Regions from separate parts of the Rhizobium sp. BK049 genome, predicted to be linked through region 1. Evidence: predicted binding sites of a transcription regulator. Region 1 holds the regulator's gene; each other region holds the start of a gene.

Evidence for each region. Region 1 encodes LexA, which represses DNA repair genes until DNA is damaged. Its sites were predicted from a motif close to TGTTCNNNNTGTGTTCNG; they were not measured.
Region 2: FHT70_RS13180 (ribonuclease) is a predicted target of LexA. The motif match lies at 2,248-2,265, and genes of this name have one in related genera.
Region 3: uvrA (excinuclease ABC subunit UvrA) is a predicted target of LexA. The motif match lies at 1,626-1,643, and genes of this name have one in related genera.
Region 4: recA (recombinase RecA) is a predicted target of LexA. The motif match lies at 2,384-2,401, and genes of this name have one in related genera.

Annotation. Positions count from the first base shown of each region.
Region 1 covers NZ_JACHYV010000008.1:206,767-211,340, reverse strand. Annotated here, with positions in the region: gene eno (phosphopyruvate hydratase) at 1-559, opposite strand, end outside; gene kdsA (3-deoxy-8-phosphooctulonate synthase) at 701-1,546, opposite strand; gene FHT70_RS11490 (VOC family protein) at 1,543-2,439, opposite strand; gene lexA (transcriptional repressor LexA) at 2,638-3,354, shown strand; gene FHT70_RS11480 (ComEC/Rec2 family competence protein) at 3,335-4,574, opposite strand, start outside.
Region 2 covers NZ_JACHYV010000010.1:136,519-141,092, reverse strand. Annotated here, with positions in the region: gene FHT70_RS13195 (CaiB/BaiF CoA-transferase family protein) at 1-102, opposite strand, end outside; gene FHT70_RS13190 (DMT family transporter) at 120-1,076, opposite strand; gene FHT70_RS13185 (alpha/beta hydrolase) at 1,073-2,023, opposite strand; gene FHT70_RS13180 (ribonuclease) at 2,281-3,021, shown strand; gene ettA (energy-dependent translational throttle protein EttA) at 3,119-4,574, shown strand, end outside.
Region 3 covers NZ_JACHYV010000015.1:115,674-120,247, forward strand. Annotated here, with positions in the region: gene uvrA (excinuclease ABC subunit UvrA) at 1-1,503, opposite strand, end outside; gene FHT70_RS17155 (single-stranded DNA-binding protein) at 1,786-2,295, shown strand; gene FHT70_RS17160 (MarC family protein) at 2,421-3,068, opposite strand; gene gyrA (DNA gyrase subunit A) at 3,306-4,574, shown strand, end outside.
Region 4 covers NZ_JACHYV010000006.1:90,814-95,387, forward strand. Annotated here, with positions in the region: gene FHT70_RS08340 (PAS domain-containing sensor histidine kinase) at 1-57, shown strand, start outside; gene FHT70_RS08345 (pseudouridine-5'-phosphate glycosidase) at 326-1,252, opposite strand; gene FHT70_RS08350 (carbohydrate kinase family protein) at 1,342-2,286, opposite strand; gene recA (recombinase RecA) at 2,516-3,604, shown strand; gene alaS (alanine--tRNA ligase) at 3,760-4,574, shown strand, end outside.

The DNA.
Region 1 (4,574 bases):
TATGGAAGACTTCCGAACCCATGCGCACGGCGTCGGCGATCGAATCGGCGCCGACCGGCAGGATCATGAATTCCTGGAAGTCGATCGGGTTGTCGGCATGAGCGCCGCCGTTGATGATGTTCATCATCGGCACCGGCAGGAGGCTGGCGGAAGCGCCGCCGACGTAACGGTAAAGCGGCAGGCCGGATGCCTGGGCCGCAGCCTTGGCGACGGCGAGCGAGACGCCGAGGATGGCGTTGGCGCCGAGGCGCGACTTGTTCGGCGTGCCATCGAGCTCGATCATGATGTTGTCGATCTGGATCTGATTTTCGGCATCGATGCCGCCGATCGCGTCGAAGATCTCGGTGTTGGCGGCCTCGACCGCCTTTTCGACGCCCTTGCCGAGGTAGCGCTTGCCGCCGTCGCGCAGCTCGACCGCCTCATGTGCGCCCGTCGAGGCGCCCGAGGGAACGGCCGCGCGGCCCATGCTGCCGTCTTCGAGATAGACGTCGACTTCGACGGTGGGGTTGCCACGGCTATCGAGGATCTCGCGGGCGATGATATCGGTGATTGCAGTCATGGGTTCTTCCTGCTCGGTGGGTGATAAGTCGTTCGAAGCCTGTCATAATCGAAGGCGTGCAAATTACAATGGCGCAATTTCCAGCCTTCGAGCGGGTATCGCATCGTGGCCTAAACCACGATCATGTCAGCCTGTTGAACGTTAGGCCTTGGCGATCGCATCGAAGGCAAGCAGCTTCTCAAGCAGTCGCGGCATGTCCTTGAGATAGACCATGTTCGGCCCGTCGGACGGTGCGTTGTCGGGATCCTGATGGGTTTCGACGAAGACGCCGGCAATTCCCGTCGCCACTGCCGCGCGCGCCAGCGTTTCCACGAACTCGCGCTGGCCGCCGGAGGAATCGCCCTGCCCGCCCGGCTGCGCCACGGAATGGGTGGCGTCAAAAATGACGGGAGCTCCCATCGCCGCCATGATCGGCAGCGAACGCATGTCGGAAACCAGCGTATTGTAGCCGAAGGAGGCACCGCGCTCGCACAAGAGCACATTCGGATTGCCGCTGGCGTTGAGCTTCTTCAGAACGTTCTTCATATCCCAAGGGGCGAGGAACTGGCCCTTCTTGACATTGACGGCGCGGCCGGTTCTGGCGGCGGCGATCAGAAGGTCGGTCTGACGGCAGAGGAAGGCCGGGATCTGCAGAACATCGACCACCTTGGCCACCTCGGCGCATTGCTCGGCCGTATGAACGTCGGTTATGACGGGAAAGCCGAATTCCTTCTTGAGGTCGGCAAAGACCTCCATGCCCTTTTCCAGGCCGATGCCGCGTTCAGCCGAGAGCGAGGTACGGTTCGCCTTGTCGAAGGAGCTCTTGTAGACGAGGCCAATGCCGAGCTTGCCGCAGAGCTCCTTCAGCGTGCCGGCGACCATGAAGGCGTGATCCCGGCTCTCCATCTGGCATGGACCGGCGATCAGCGACAAGCGGCCAGTATTGGAAAAAGTGACCTGGCCTTCGCCTTCGCCGATCCTGACTTCGGAATTCGTGTCGGTGCTCATCGTGTTTCCTCGAAGGCGAAGAGCGCACCCTGCCCGGGCGTGGGCTTCACCAGAATGCGATTGTTCTTGCGTGTGAATGTGATCCCGTTAGCACCCAAATGCGCTTCTGTCACGGCAAGATCGATGACGGTGAAGAGGATTGCCCGCCCTCGCAGGCCGCGATCGGCTGATGAGACAGCGGTTTCGAAATAGGCCTCCAGCCCTTCCGGCGTCATCAAGCTGATCTTTGCATTCGATGCCGCGATATTCATGCCGAAACCCGTTTTCTCCACCGCCGCCTGCCCAATCGCAAGCCCGACGAAGGCGGCGAATGCCGCCGGGTCCGGTGCACAAAGTGCGATCTCGGCAATGCCGATCACGCCATTGGCGTGCGTCTCCAGCGCGGCGCGATCTGTAGGGAACGAATTGATGCGCTGGCAAGTAAAGAGAAAGAAATCGGGGGCGCGCAAATCAGCTGCAAAGGCCAGCTTAAAGCTGCCGACGCTCTCCGAACCGTCCGGCATCCGCATCGGCCGGCTGAACTGCAACATCTCACCGGCGCTCGCGCCGTTGCTGACGAAGCGCTTATGATCGAGGTCGGCATCCTCGCTGAGGAAGGCCAGCGCAGAAAGTCCCTCCTCGCCGCAGCGGAAACGGAAGGCGCGATTGCGGGCGATGAAGACGTTGCCCTGGCGGGCCGCTGCCTCGCTCTCGTCGACACTCGCCACGCCAAGCGGCTCCAGATAGGTCTTGTCGGCGAAAAAGATGCAGGCATTCTCCGTTCCGAAGGGATGGCGCGCATCGGCGGCGACGGTGAAACCGAGCTTGCCGAGCCTTTCGCGCGCCAGATCGATATTGACCACGGGCAGCACGACATGATCCAGCGGGTGCGACTTGGCGGAATGCGCGTTCATGAATATCCTCCTGAAACCGGCAAGAGATGTGCGACAGCACCACCCCTCAATGCAAGACATGTGCGCCAATCCGGCAAATGAAAATAAAAATCTCCACGAGTTGGCGCGAGGGTTTACGGAAATTTAGCTACTTGCGGAACACATATGGAACATATAGTGTCCGTTCTGGATTTGTTTCAATCACGGGGTCTGACGTCGATGCTCACGCGCAAACAACAGGAGCTTCTCCTTTTCATCCATGAGCGCATGAAGGAATCCGGCGTTCCTCCCTCTTTCGACGAAATGAAGGATGCCCTGGATCTCGCCTCGAAATCCGGCATTCACCGCCTGATCACGGCGCTTGAGGAACGCGGCTTCATTCGCCGCCTACCGAACCGCGCCCGAGCGCTCGAGGTGATCAAGCTTCCGGAGGCCTATAACCCCAGTCTTCAGCGTCGCGGTTTTTCGCCGAGCGTCATCGAGGGCAGCCTCGGCAAGCCCCAGCCGGTCGCCGCCCCCGCTGCGCCAAAGCCGGTCGCCGACAATGGCAACTCCGTCTCCGTGCCGGTCATGGGACGTATCGCCGCCGGCGTTCCGATCTCGGCGATCCAGAACAACACCCACGATATCGTCGTTCCCGCGGATATGCTCGGCTCCGGTGAGCACTATGCGCTGGAGGTCAAAGGTGATTCGATGATCGACGCCGGCATCTTCGACGGCGACACCGTGATCATTCGCAACGGCAGTACCGCCAGTCCCGGCGATATCGTCGTTGCCCTCGTCGATGACGAGGAAGCAACGCTGAAGCGTTTCCGCCGCAAGGGCGCCTCGATCGCGCTCGAGGCCGCCAACCCGGCTTATGAGACCCGCATCTTCGGACCCGACCGCGTCAAGGTGCAGGGCAAGCTCGTCGGCCTCATCCGTCGCTATCACTGACGCCGGATGGGCTGGAATCGGTAAAACGATCATTGCGCCAATCATAGGCGCGATGGCGCATCCATGGTCGCGACAAAGCATCGAAGGCGGTGGTGACCTCCAGGCCGGCATCGGCGAAACGCAATTCGAGCGAGCCGGTCCTACGCAGCGTCTCGCCGGTGAAAAGCGTGCCACCTGAACGGCAGCTGTTGAAACGCAGACGGACCGAGGTCACGACGATATCGGCCGTATCGCAGGCCGGGCCGAGATAGGCGGCATTGTCGATAACGGTGACGATATGGCCATTGCCAAGTCTTGATGTGCACCAAGCCTTCTTGACGCAGGAAAAACGGTTTGCTTCACCGCCTGCGGCGGCTGCCCGCATCGCTGCACTCGCTTCGTTCTGCTGATCGCGGGAAAGCCTGACACGGCGGCCTTCTCCTTCCGGCGGAATGGCCGGACCATCCAGCATCTTCGGCGGATCATGTGTCGGCAGCACCAGCGCTCTCTGCCACTGGTCGAATATGAAATCCGGCGGGTTTTCACGGTTGGAAGCTATTGCCTCAGCCGCGACGACCGCAACCAGACTGCCATCCTCCGAAATCACCAGATCCGGCGGCCGGGGAACCGGCAGAAGCAGCACGATGAGCGTAGAGATGGCGATGATCGATGTGCCGACATGGCGCAGCCGAGTGCGCAGCAGCGTCAGCAGCAGAAAGCCTGCCACTGCCACTGCGAAATACCAGCCGGGCAAGCGGCCGATGCCGATATCACCGCCCCAGCCGGATACCGTCTTGGCAACCGCAATCACCAGATCGAGGCCGAATCCGACGATCTTCCAGAGCGGAGCGTCCAGACCGAAAGGCATGAGCAACATCGCCAACAATCCGGCCGGCATGACGATGAAGGAGATAATCGGCATCGTCGCAAGGTTTGCCGGCAGGCCGTAAGCCGTCAGGCGATGAAAATGCTCGATCGAAAACAATGCGGTGGAAAAGCCGCCGATCAGCGAGGTCAGGAAGATCCCGCCGAAGAAACCGGCGACGGCAACGACCGGCCTGATGATCGGCAGTTTCAGAAAAGCGTTTTCGCGGACACGCCTGTCCTTCCACAACTGATAGCCCGATACCAAGGCCAATGTTGCGGCAAAGGACATCTGAAAGCTCGGTCCCAATACTTCCGAAGGTGAAATGGCGATGATGATGAGCGCGGAGAGAACGACATTGCGCAGGCTGATCGAC
Region 2 (4,574 bases), on a different contig from region 1:
ATCGGCAAGCATCTGACCCGCCCAGGGGCCGGCGAGCACGCGGGCAAGCTCGATTACCCGGATGCCGGCAAGCGGCGGTTTGTTCGTCGCGGTCTCGGTCATGTTCCTCCCGTCGGTGTCTACGGCGCCAGCGTCACCTCAGATGTATCGGATACGGGCTTTGAAGCAAAGCGGCGCTCGCGCCATAGGATGTAGAAGCCCGAGGCCATGATGATCGTGATGCCGAGCCATTTGATCGCATCCGGAAAGTCACCGAAAACAAGCCAGGCGAAGATCGTAGCTGAGACGATCTCGAAATATTGCAAAGGTGCCAGCGTCGACGCCGGTGCTGCCCGATAGGCGTAGACGCCGAGGATTCCGGCTGTGGCGGCCATGGCCCCGACGCCGGCGACATAGAACCAGGCGCTGCCTGCGGGCATGACGGGATCGAAGAGATCGGAGCCGCTTCCTTCACCGATAAAAAGCAGGAGGGTGCAGAAGAGCAAGCCCCAGATGCCCATCTGAAACTGCATCGACCAAGGGTCCTCGCTGTGTGAGAGGACGCGGGTCATCAACACGAAGGTCGCGACGCAGAGCGCCGTCAGGATGGGCAGGAGCGCGATGTAGCCGACCTCTTCGAAACTCGGCTGAATGATCAGCATCGCCCCGAAGAAGCCGACGCCGCAGGCGGTGTAACGCCGCCAGCCGATCGTCTCCTTGAGGAAAATGCCGCCGAAGATGGTCACGATGATCGGCTCGATGAAGAAGATCGCGATCGCGTCGGCGACCGCCATGTATTTCAACGTGGTGACGAAAGAGATCATCGAGACGGTGATGATGAAGCCGCGGATGGCGTGGAACAGGCTCTGACGCCAAGAGAAATCGGCAAAGCTGCGCCTCCATAGCACGATCGGCAGCATGCAGAGCGCCTGCACGACGAAGCGGCCGGCGGTGATCTCGGCTGACGGGACGGTTACGACGGCAAGCTTGGCGAAGATATCGATGAGCGGCGAGACCATCACCGACAGAAACATCAGCGCCAGCCCTATCGTCACTTCGGAGGCGGACGAAGCGGCGCGGGCGGAGGGGCTACTCATGACGGATTCTTTCTGGCTTTGGATGTCGCGAGTGCCTCTTCGCACCAGTCCGCGAAGGCTGCGATCGCCGCGTCGGCGCCAATTTCGTTCAGCGTCTCATGCCGCATACCCTGATATATCACTGTACTGATACGAGAGAAGCCTCTGGCTTTCAAATTGTTTGACAGCCAGCGCACGGCTTTTCCACTCTCCGTCGCGGGATCATTGGCGCCGCCGACGAGATGGATTGGCATATCACGCGGCAGCCGATCCAGATGGAGTTTCTGCGGCGCGCGAAAAGTCAGCTCGAAGAGATCGAGCCAGAGCGAGACTGATGCGTCAAAGCCGCAGAGCGGATCGGCGATATATTTGTCGACTTCATCGGCGTGGCGCGACAGCCAGTCGAACTCGGTGCGGCGGTCCGGGATCGATTTTCCCCAAGCTCCGAAGGTGAGCTTCGGCAAGAGGCCGCTCGGGACGTCGGAGCCCTTCAGCATACGTTCCGCAAGGAGGATCGCCTGGGCGGCTCGGCCGGCAAGGCCGACTGCGAAATTCGAATTCCAGACGGCGACAGCATCGAAGTCGGAGGGAGCGGTGACAGCGGCATTGAGCGCGATGAGGCCGCCCATCGAATGGCCAAATAGGATCACCTTCAGGCCGGGATTGCGCGAGGCCGCATGGGCGCGCATGGCAATGACGTCGCCGATCACCCGATCGACGCCATTCCAGCGGGCGAAGCGGCCAATCGGCGCGTCGGGCGCGGTCGTCTCGCCGTGGCCACGGTGATCATGGGCATAGACGTGATAGCCGCGCCCCGCCATCGCCTCGGCAAAGCGGCCATAGCGCTTCGAGTGCTCCGCCAGGCCGTGCGATATCAACAGGATGCCGCGTGCCGGAGCGGCGGCTTCGGCATGGTGATAGGCCAGAGACGCTTCCCCTATGGCGAGCCTTTGCGTATCAGAAAACATCCGGATCCTCCCTGCCGCAGCAGAGCAGATCGCTACTGCATAATTCCTTAAAGCGGAATCGATTTGGGCAGAATATTCTGCAACTATAAGTGCGACAGCGTCCGTGCGTAACTCAAGAACAGGGAGCTTCCCGGAACAGCCGACTGTTTCCGACGACGCAGTCGAGAACAAATTCCAGGATAGTTGCGATTCAGGGTTGCTGCCGTTTATGCTTTGTGCTTATCTGTTCCTGCATTGTTCTTCTTTTGGGGGTTGAAATGAGCAGCATGCAGTTGCGTACCTTTACATTCGTCGCGTCGATGATCCTTGCCGGCGCTGCCGTGGCGCAGGAGGCCGAGGGCCGTACCCGTTTCATTCTTGCTGCGAGCTGGCAGCCCGCCTTCTGCCAGACGAACCAGAAGAAGCCCGAATGCGCCAGCCAGACCGGCGAGCGCCATGACGCGACGAATTTCTCCCTGCATGGCCTGTGGCCGATGCGGCAGGATTATTGCGGCGTCAGCGACGATCAGAAGGCTGCCGACAAGGACGGCAAATGGGATACTTTGCCTGATGTCGCGCTTTCGGCCGAGACGAAGGCGTCGCTTGCAAAGGCGATGCCCGGCACGCAGTCCGGCCTCGAACGGCACGAATGGATAAAGCATGGCACCTGCACGAAAATGAGCGTGGAAGATTATTTCGGCGTCGGCGTCCATCTGGTGGATGCGCTCAATACATCGGCCGTGCGCGATCTCTTCGCCGCCAATATCGGCAAGACGGTCAGGGCCGAGGCGATCAAGGCTGCTTTCGACAAGAGCTTCGGACCGGGTGCGGGCGAGCGCGTCAAGATGAGCTGCCGGCGAGCCGGCAATGTCAGGGTGATCAGCGAGTTGACGATCGGCCTGTCTGCTGATGCGGGAACGGCATCGGCAAAAAGCGCGGGCCTTGCCGATCTGATCCAGGGAGCGGGAAAAACCTCGTTCGGCTGTGACGAGGGCGTTGTCGATGCGGCGGGCTTCTGACCGGAATCCGGCGTAAACGGGTTTCGGCGTTGCTCATAGGCGCTGTTTCGCCTACATAGCGGCACGAAACGAAGTTTCCCGCCCGGAGCAGCGCAGCATGGCACGTCAATTCATCTATCATATGTCCGGCCTCAACAAGGCCTATGGCAACAAGAAGATCCTGGAGAACATCCACCTTTCGTTCTACCCGGATGCCAAGATCGGCATCCTCGGACCGAACGGCGCCGGTAAATCCACTGTGCTGCGCATCATCGCCGGCCAGGACAAGGAGTATACCGGCGAAGCCTGGCTCGCCGAGGGTGCCACAGTCGGCTATCTCGAGCAGGAGCCGAAACTCGACCCTACCAAGACTGTTTTCGAGAACGTCATGGAAGGTGTTGCCGCGAAGACGGCGATCGTCGATCGTTACAACGAATTGATGATGAATTACTCGGACGAGACAGCGGAAGAGGGTGCGAAGCTCCAGGACATCATCGACAGCCAGAACCTCTGGGATCTGGAAAGCCAAGTCGAGATGGCGATGGAAGCCCTGCGCTGCCCGCCGCGCGATGCCGAGGTCACCAGCCTGTCCGGTGGTGAGCGCCGCCGCATCGCACTCTGCCGCCTGCTGCTCTCGCAGCCGGATCTGTTGCTGCTCGACGAGCCGACTAACCATCTGGACGCCGAAACCATCGCCTGGCTCGAAAAGCATCTGCGCGACTATCCCGGCGCCGTGATGATGATCACCCACGACCGCTACTTCCTGGATAACGTCACCGGCTGGATCCTCGAACTCGATCGCGGCCGCGGCATCCCTTACGAAGGCAACTACTCCGCCTATTTGCAGGCCAAGGCCAAGCGCATGCTGCAGGAAAACCGCGAAGAGGCATCGCGCCAGAAGGCGATCAGCCGCGAGCAGGAATGGATTGCCTCCAGCCCGAAGGCTCGCCAGGCCAAGTCGAAGGCGCGTATCAAATCCTACGAGCAGTTGGTGGAGGCGGCCGAGAAGCAGCGTCCCGGCGACGCGCAGATCATCATCCCGGTCAGCGAACGGCTCGGCCAGGTGGTCATCGAGTTGGAAGGCATCACCAAGGGCTTCGAGGGTCGCACGCTGATCAACGACCTGTCGATCAAGCTGCCGCCGGGCGGCATTGTCGGCATCATCGGCCCGAACGGCGCCGGCAAGACGACCCTGTTCAAGATGATCACCGGCCAGGAAAAGCCGGATAGCGGCTCGATCCGCATCGGCGAGACCGTGCATCTCGGTTATGTCGACCAGAGCCGCGACGCGCTGGCCGCCGACAAGACGGTCTGGGAGGAAATCTCCGGTGGCGCCGAAATCATCAAGCTCGGCAAGTTCGACATGAACTCGCGTGCCTACTGCGGCGCCTTCAACTTCAAGGGTGGTGATCAGCAGCAGAAGGTCGGCAATCTCTCGGGCGGTCAGCGCAACCGCGTGCACCTCGCCAAGATGCTGAAGGCCGGGGGCAATGTTCTGCTGCTCGACGAACCCACCAACGACCTCGATACGGAAACGCTCGGCGCTCTCGAAAACGCGCTCGAGAATTTCGCCG
Region 3 (4,574 bases), on a different contig from region 1:
GCTTAGATATTCCAGGCCTACATCGTTCAAAAAGCGCAAGCGGTCGCGGATTTCCTTGAGGATCCGGACGGCAATCTCGTTCTGCTTGGCATTGAATGTCGCCGGCAGCGCCTCGAACCAGTCGCGCGCGATGCGGATCGACATTTCGGTCACTTCGCCGATATGCAGCTTATTGATCTTCACCGCCAGCGCTTCCGGCTTCAGCCGATAGCCATTGCAGGCAGGGCAGGGGGCGGCCGACATGAAGCGCTCGATATCCTCGCGCGCCCAGGCGGAATCGGTTTCCTTCCAGCGCCGCTCGAGATTGGTGACGATGCCCTCGAAATTTTTGTGCGTCGTATAGGAGCGGGCGCCGTCGGCGTAGTGGAACTCGATCTTGTCGTCGGTGCCGTTGAGAATGACGTCCTTGGCCTCGTCGGAAAGGTCGTTCCAGCGGGTGCCGAGCTTGAAGCCGTAATGTTTGCCGAGCGCTTCCAGCGTCTGATTGTAGTAAGGCGAAGTCGATTTGGCCCAGGGCGCGATCGCCCCGTCGCGCAGCGTCCGCTCCGGTTCGGGTACGATCAGGTCGGGATCGATCTTCTGTTGGGCGCCGAGACCGTCGCAGGTCGGGCAGGCGCCGAAGGGATTGTTGAAGGAGAAGAGCCTGGGTTCGATTTCCGGGATGGTGAAGCCCGAGACCGGGCAGGCGAATTTTTCCGAAAACAGCACGCGCTCATGCGTCTCGTTCAGCGACTTGTTGGCCGAACCGCCGGCGGAAGTCTCCTCCGGCGGCAGCGGCTTGTCGGCGAATTCGGCGATCGCCAGCCCGTCGGCGAGTTTCAGGCAGGTTTCGAGGCTGTCGGCGAGGCGCGCCGACACATCCGGGCGCACGACGATACGGTCGACCACCACGTCGATGTCGTGCTTGTATTTCTTGTCGAGAACAGGCGCCTCGGCGATCTCGTAAAACTGGCCGTCAACCTTGACGCGCTGGAAGCCCTTCTTCATCAGCTCCGCCAGTTCCTTCTTGTATTCGCCCTTGCGGCCGCGCACGAGCGGCGCGAGAATGTAAAGGCGCGTGCCCTCGCCGAAAGCGAGAATGCGGTCGACCATCTGGCTGACGGTCTGGCTCTCGATCGGCAGGCCGGTCGCCGGCGAATAGGGAACGCCGACGCGGGCAAAGAGCAGGCGCATGTAGTCGTAGATCTCGGTGACGGTGCCGACCGTCGAGCGCGGGTTGCGCGAGGTGGTCTTCTGCTCGATAGAAATGGCAGGCGACAGCCCGTCGATCTGGTCGACATCGGGCTTCTGCATCATTTCGAGGAATTGCCGGGCATAGGCCGACAGACTCTCGACATAGCGCCGCTGGCCCTCGGCATAGATCGTGTCGAAGGCGAGCGAGGATTTGCCCGAGCCCGAAAGACCGGTCATGACGATCAGCTTGTTGCGCGGCAGATCGAGATCGATGCTCTTCAGATTGTGCTCGCGCGCGCCGCGGATGGAGATCGTCGTCAGTTCGCTCATCGTCTCTGCTTTGGTTTTCTGGATAACAGCCCTTATTTAGTGATGCCGGCGGGCGAGTCGAGGCTGAATATCCTGGATGACTCAAGGTTTTCGATTCTGTTGACAGGATCATACGGATAAACTAGAACAAATAAAGAACAAAATTCCTGATGAACGCATGCGGCTTTCTGATGGGATAAACTGTGGATTAAACACCGTTCGCGCGCATCTGCGGTTCGCTATGGTTTAAGGTGCGCTGATCGATTAACGCCGCCGGGCAGGGCGGCAGGCAGGGTGAGAAGCATGGCTGGTAGCGTGAACAAGGTAATTCTGGTTGGAAACGTGGGTGCAGACCCCGAAATCCGCCGCACTCAGGATGGCCGGCCGATCGCCAACCTCCGTATCGCGACCTCGGAAACGTGGCGCGACCGCAATTCGGGTGAGCGCCGCGAGAAGACCGAATGGCACACTGTGGTCGTCTTCAACGAAGGCCTCTGCAAAGTCGTCGAGCAATATGTGAAGAAAGGCGCCAAGCTCTATGTCGAGGGCCAGCTGCAGACCCGCAAGTGGCAGGACCAGCAGGGCCAGGACCGCTACTCGACTGAGGTCGTGCTGCAGGGCTTCAACTCGACGCTGACGATGCTCGACGGCCGCGGCGATGGCGGCGGCGCGAGCTCCGGCTTTGGCGGCGGCCGCGGCAGCAGCAACAATGATTATGGCGACGACTACGGCGCCCCGTCATCCTCCTCGCCGAGCCGCGGCGGTGGTGGCGGCAATTTCTCGCGCGATCTCGACGACGACATCCCGTTTTGATCGGCCGCCTGTTCTAGCTTTCTGAGAGCATCCGAGAGCATGATGTCCGGGCCGGCGTCATGCTCTTTTTCTTTGATGTCACGGCAGTTGATCTCGTCGGGTCACCGCGAACATGTGCTGCCATTTCAATGCGGTGTCGCGCTGATGAGATTGAGCGCGGCTTTCGCGCCGTCGACGACGAACTGCACCGCAAGGGCTGCGAGGATGACGCCGAGCAGGCGGGTGAGGATCGCCCGACCGGTGACGCCGAGAAAGCGGTCGAGCCTTTCAGCAATCAGCAGCATGAGGAAGGTCAGCAGCAGAATGGCGGCGATGACGCCGATCAGTTGGGCCTTTTCGACCGAAGTCGCCAGTGTGCCGGAAAGCAGAATGGTCGCCGAGATCGCGCCGGGGCCGGCGATCAGCGGCAGGGCGAGGGGAAAGACGGCGATATTCTCGATATGATCCTTGGTGATCGCCACCTCGGTCGTCTTCTCCTTGCGGTCCTGCCGCTTCTCGAACACCATCTCGAAGGCGATCCAGAAGAGCAGGAGCCCGCCGGCGAGGCGGAAGGCGCCGATTGAGATCCCGAGGACGCCGAGCACGCCTGCGCCAAACAGGGCGAAGACGGCAAGGATGATAAAGGCAATGGTCGAGCCGCGCAGCGCCACCTGCCGGCGCTCGGTCCGGCTCATGCCGATCGTCAGCCCCAGGAAGAGCGGTGCGAGCCCCGGGGGGTCGATGGTGACGATGAGCGTGGTAAAGGCGTTGATCAACTGGTCGGCGCTTGCCATCGTCTCTCCGGAAGCCCATATGGGTGCGTGGTTTTCTACGATTGTGAAGCGGCGATTTCGATTTGGCAAATATGCTGCGGCGGCCCGCGGCGGATTTGTCCGGTCCGGCCGCACAAGTCCGGTGCTTTACCCTTTTTCGGCCGCAAAAGCCTGTTCAAAACGCGCTCAGAAAATGGCGCGGGAACAGGCTTTCCGCTATAAATCTTCAAGTGATTCTAGAAGAGATCGTGATCTGTTTTGACTGAGCAAACACCCCCCGGCGGCGGGAAGCTCCCGCCAGGCATCGAGCCCATCTCCATCATGGAGGAAATGCAGCGGTCGTATCTCGATTACGCCATGAGCGTCATCGTCAGCCGCGCGTTGCCCGACGTGCGCGACGGCCTGAAGCCCGTGCACAGGCGCATCCTTTACGGCATGTCCGAGCTCGGCATCGACTGGAACAAGAAATACGTCAAATGCGCCCGCGTTACCGGCGACGTGATGGGTAAATACCATCCGCACGGCAACGCCGCGATTTACGACGCGCTTGCCCGCATGGCGCAGCCCTGGTCGCTGCGCCTGCCACTGATCGACGGTCAGGGCAACTTCGGCTCGGTCGACGGCGATCCGCCGGCGGCCGAACGATACACCGAGTGCCGCCTGGAGAAGGCTGCCCATTCGCTGCTCGACGATCTCGACAAGGAAACCGTCGACTTCCGCGACAACTATGACGGCACGCTCTCCGAGCCGGTCGTCGTTCCCGCCAAGTTCCCGAACCTGCTCGTTAACGGCGCCGGCGGCATCGCTGTCGGCATGGCCACCAATATTCCGCCGCACAACCTGTCCGAAGTCATCGACGGCTGCATTGCGCTGATCAACGATCCGGCGATCGAGCTGCCGGAACTGATGCAGATCATTCCCGGCCCCGACTTCCCGACGGGCGCCAAGATCCTCGGCCGCGCCGGCATCCGCTCGGCTTACGAGACCGGACGCGGTTCCGTCATCATGCGCGGCGTCGCCACCATCGAGCCGATGCGCGGCGACCGCGAGCAGATCATCATCACCGAAATTCCATACCAGGTGAACAAGGCGACGATGATCGAGAAGATGGCCGAGCTCGTGCGCGAAAAGCGCATCGAAGGCATCTCGGACCTGCGCGACGAATCCGACCGCCAGGGCTATCGCGTCGTCATCGAGCTGAAGCGCGACGCCAATGCCGAGGTCATCCTCAACCAGCTCTACCGCTATACGCCATTGCAGACCTCCTTCGGCTGCAACATGGTGGCGCTGAACGGCGGCAAGCCGGAGCAGCTGACGCTGCTCGACATGCTGCGTGCCTTCGTCTCCTTCCGCGAAGAAGTCGTTAGCCGGAGAACGAAATTCCTGCTACGAAAGGCGCGCGAGCGCGCCCACGTGTTGGTCGGTCTCGCAATCGCCGTTGCCAATATCGATGAAGTCATCCGCGTCATCCGACAGGCGCCCGATCCGCAGTCGGCCCGCGAAGAGCTGATGACGCGTCGCTGGCCG
Region 4 (4,574 bases), on a different contig from region 1:
AAACCGTTCTCGCTGAAGCAGCTTGCCGTGGTGGTGAAGGAAACGTTGGATAGCTGATTACGGCTTGATGGTTTGCGGAGAGGCACACTATGTGGCACTCCCCTCTGCCTGTCGGGCATCTCCCCCACAGGTGGGGAGATCGGCTGGGCCCGATGGATTCCTCAAACAACTGCCGTATGATTGTTCCGCTACTGTAGCGAGGGAACGATGGTCCGGCCTCTTGCCGATCTCCACCCTAGTGGGGGAGATGTCCGGCAGGACAGAGGGGGGTGCACACGGCCAACCCTCTCTGAAAATCCTCAAGCCGACAAAACGAATCCACCAATTACTCACCCAACGCCACGGCAATCTCTGCCGCAAGCCGCGCATTGTTTTCCACCAGCGCGATATTCGTCTTCAGGCTCTGGCCGTCCGTCAGGTCGAAAATGGTCGAGAGTAGATAAGGCGTCACCGCCTTGCCGGTGATTTCGTCGCGTTCGGCACTATCAAGCGCCCGCTCGATATAGATCTCCATCTCCTCACGCGCGATTTCGTCGGCTTCCGGCACCGGATTGGCGACGAGCATGCCGCCGTCGATGCCGAGCTGTTCGCGCACCGTCTGGAAATTGGCGATGGCCGCCGGGCTGTTCAGCGAGAGCGGGCTGCGGATACCTGATGAACGCGACCAGAAGGCGGGGAATTCTTCGCTCTCATAGGTGACCACAGGTACGCCGCGGGTCTCCAGCACTTCAAGCGTCTTTGGAATGTCAAGGATCGCCTTGGCGCCGGCGCAGACGACGATAACGTCGGTGCGCGCCAATTCCTCAAGATCGGCTGATATATCGAAGCTTTCCTCGGCGCCGCGATGCACGCCGCCGATGCCGCCTGTGGCAAAGACACGAATGCCGGCGCGGGCCGCCGCGATCATCGTCGCAGCAACCGTCGTTGCGCCGGTGCGCCGTTCGGCGATCGCGAAGGCGAGATCGGCGCGTGACACCTTCATGACCTCCTTTGCCTTGGCAAGCTGCTCAAGTTGCGCAGCTTCAAGGCCGATATGAAGGGTGCCGTGGATGACCGCGATCGTCGCCGGCACCGCGCCCTGTTCGCGAATGATCGTCTCGACGCTGCGCGCCATTTCGATATTGCCGGGATAGGGCATGCCATGGGTGATGATGGTCGATTCCAGCGCCACCAGTGGCGCGCCGCGCTGCTTGGCGCTGGCGACCTCCTTCGAATAGGCGATCGGCAGAAGAGGGGAGATGGGCTTGGTCATGGTCTTGTCCTGTGATCGGCAGAGCATGATACCAAAAGCGTGGGCGGCTTTCGAAACGGCATCTTGCTCAACTCTTTAATTCAGCCGCTTCAATGCAGAATTCTGACCTTGGGAACAAGGGCAAGCGCCTCATTCAAGAGATCCGGAGTCAGATTTTCGTTGACGGCGTGCCGTGACTGCACCGTGAGCGCTGCCGCCGCCGCGCCGTAGCGAACGGCCTCCTCGAGCGGCAGGCCTGATATCAAGGCGGCGAGCGTGACGGCGGCAAGGGAATCGCCGGCGCCGGTAACATCGGCGACGGTTTCGGCGATTGGCGGCTGCAGCGCCACGGCGCGGTCTTTGCAAATCGCAACGAGCTCGCGCCGTCCGCGGGTGACGACGGCGTTTCTGATGCCGATCTCATTCAGGAGCGGCGGCCAACCGCCCGAATCCTCCGGCTGCAAGCCGGTAACGGCGGCGGCTTCGGCCTCGTTCAGGAACAGATAATCGATATCCCTAATGCAGGGTTTCAGCCGGACCACCTTGGCCGGCGAGATGGCGATGGCCGCAACGGGTTTGGCCAGGGAGTTCGCCTTGGCGACGATCGCCGCGATTGTCTCTTCCGGCAGATTGGCGTCGACGAGAATGAAATCATGGGCGGCGAAGGCCTCGCGCACCCAGCGGATGGACAGGCGCCGCGGCACGAAGAAACGGTAGAGATCCATGTCGGCAAGGGCGATCACGAGGTCGCCGTTCTTCTCGATGATCGCCGTATAGCTCGGTGTCTTGCGGTCGAGGAAGACGAAAGGCCGGTCGTCGATTCCGGCGAAATCAGCAGCTTCGCCGACCATTTCGCCGAAGGGATCGCCGCCGCGCGGCGAGATCATCGTCACGTGAAAGCCCAATCTTGCAAGGTTACGCGCCGCATTGAAACCGCCGCCGCCCGGCTCCTCGAACCAGGTGCCGGGATTGCTGGCGCCTTGCGCCGTTTCGCCGGAGATGCGGCCACGCCTGTCGATATGGGCACCGCCGAGAACGAGAATCTTTTTCATCAACTTACCCGGGATCATAAAGTGCGAAGGGCGAATCGATGCTCTTTGCCCGGCTGCGGCAAAGCTTGCGCAGGGGGTCTAAGCCGTTGCTTTGCATCGATAAAACAAATGTAGAACACGGGCCCTTTTACCTTTTTCTTTCAAATGTTTGTGCGCCTATTGCGGGAATGGAACAAATAGGGTACAAACTCGACATTGCTTGAGCGGCTTCAATAACCTAAAGGTGGATCGGATGTCTCAGAATACATTGCGGCTGGTAGAGGACAAATCGGTGGACAAAAGCAAGGCGCTTGAAGCGGCACTCTCACAGATAGAGCGGTCGTTCGGCAAGGGCTCGATCATGAAACTCGGCTCCAACGAGAACGTCGTCGAGATCGAGACGGTTTCGACGGGCTCGCTTGGTCTCGATATCGCGCTCGGAATTGGCGGCTTGCCGAAGGGCCGCATCATTGAAATCTATGGGCCGGAAAGCTCGGGCAAAACAACGCTTGCGCTGCAGACCATTGCGGAATCGCAGAAGAAGGGCGGCATCTGCGCCTTCGTCGATGCCGAACACGCGCTCGATCCAGTCTATGCCCGTAAGCTTGGCGTCGATCTTCAGAATCTGCTGATCTCGCAGCCAGATACCGGAGAGCAGGCGCTCGAAATCACCGACACGCTGGTGCGCTCCGGCGCCGTCGACGTTCTCGTCGTCGACTCGGTCGCCGCGCTGACGCCGCGCGCCGAAATCGAAGGCGAGATGGGCGACAGCCTGCCGGGCATGCAGGCCCGCCTGATGAGCCAGGCGCTGCGCAAGCTGACCGCGTCGATCTCCAAGTCGAACTGCATGGTGATCTTCATCAACCAGATTCGCATGAAGATCGGCGTCATGTTCGGTTCTCCGGAAACGACGACCGGCGGCAATGCGCTGAAATTCTATGCCTCCGTGCGCCTCGACATTCGCCGCATCGGCTCGGTCAAGGAGCGCGAAGAGGTGGTCGGCAACCAGACCCGCGTCAAGGTCGTCAAGAACAAGATGGCGCCTCCTTTCAAGCAGGTCGAGTTCGACATCATGTACGGCGAAGGCGTGTCCAAGACGGGCGAACTCGTCGATCTCGGCGTCAAGGCCGGTATCGTCGAGAAGTCGGGTGCCTGGTTCTCCTATAACAGCCAGCGTCTCGGCCAGGGTCGCGAAAACGCCAAGACCTTCCTGCGTGACAATCCGGATCTCGCCCGCGAGATCGAGCTGGCGCTGCGCCAGAATGCCGGCCTTATCGCCGATCGTTTCCTGCAGAATGGTGGTCCGGATGCCGATGACGGCGATGCTGCCGCGGAAATGTAATTTTCGCGCCTGAACTTGATTTGAAATCTCAGCCGGCCGCATTCCTTCATCAGAATGCGGCCGGTTTTGTTTGTCGGCTGGACAGTGGCGGAGGCGAACGTTAAAAGCCGATGGATTTGAATTTATCTGCCTACGGCAGCATTGAAGGGCATAGAATGAGCGGCGTAAACGACATCCGGTCGACCTTCCTCGACTATTTCAAGAAGAACGGCCACGAGATCGTTCCGTCCAGTCCGCTCGTGCCGCGCAACGACCCGACGCTGATGTTCACCAATGCCGGCATGGTGCAGTTCAAGAACGTCTTCACCGGCTTGGAAAAACGTCCTTATGCAACCGCGACAACCTCGCAGAAATGCGTGCGCGCCGGTGGCAAGCATAACGATCTCGACAATGTCGGCTATACCGCGCGTCACCTGACCTTCTTCGAGATGCTCGGCAATTTCTCCTTCGGCGACTATTTCAAGGAGAATGCGATCGAGCTGGCCTGGAAGCTCGTGACCGAAGGCTTCGACCTGCCGAAACATCGCCTGCTGGTGACCGTCTATTCCGAAGACGAGGAAGCAGCGGCTTTGTGGAAGAAGATCGCCGGTTTCTCCGACGACAAGATCATCCGCATCCCGACCTCAGACAATTTCTGGCAGATGGGGGATACCGGCCCCTGCGGACCCTGCTCGGAAATCTTCATCGACCAGGGCGAAAATGTCTGGGGCGGCCCTCCCGGTTCGCCCGAGGAAGACGGCGACCGGTTCCTGGAATTCTGGAACCTGGTTTTCATGCAGTTCGAGCAGACCGAGCCGGGGGTTCGCAATCCGCTGCCGCGTCCGTCGATCGACACCGGCATGGGTCTGGAACGCATGGCCTGCATCCTTCAGGGTGTTCAGAGCGTCTTCGATACCGATCTTTTCCGCACGCTGACCGGCACAATCGAGGATACGATAGGAGTCAAGGCGGAAGGCAGCGCCAGCCACCG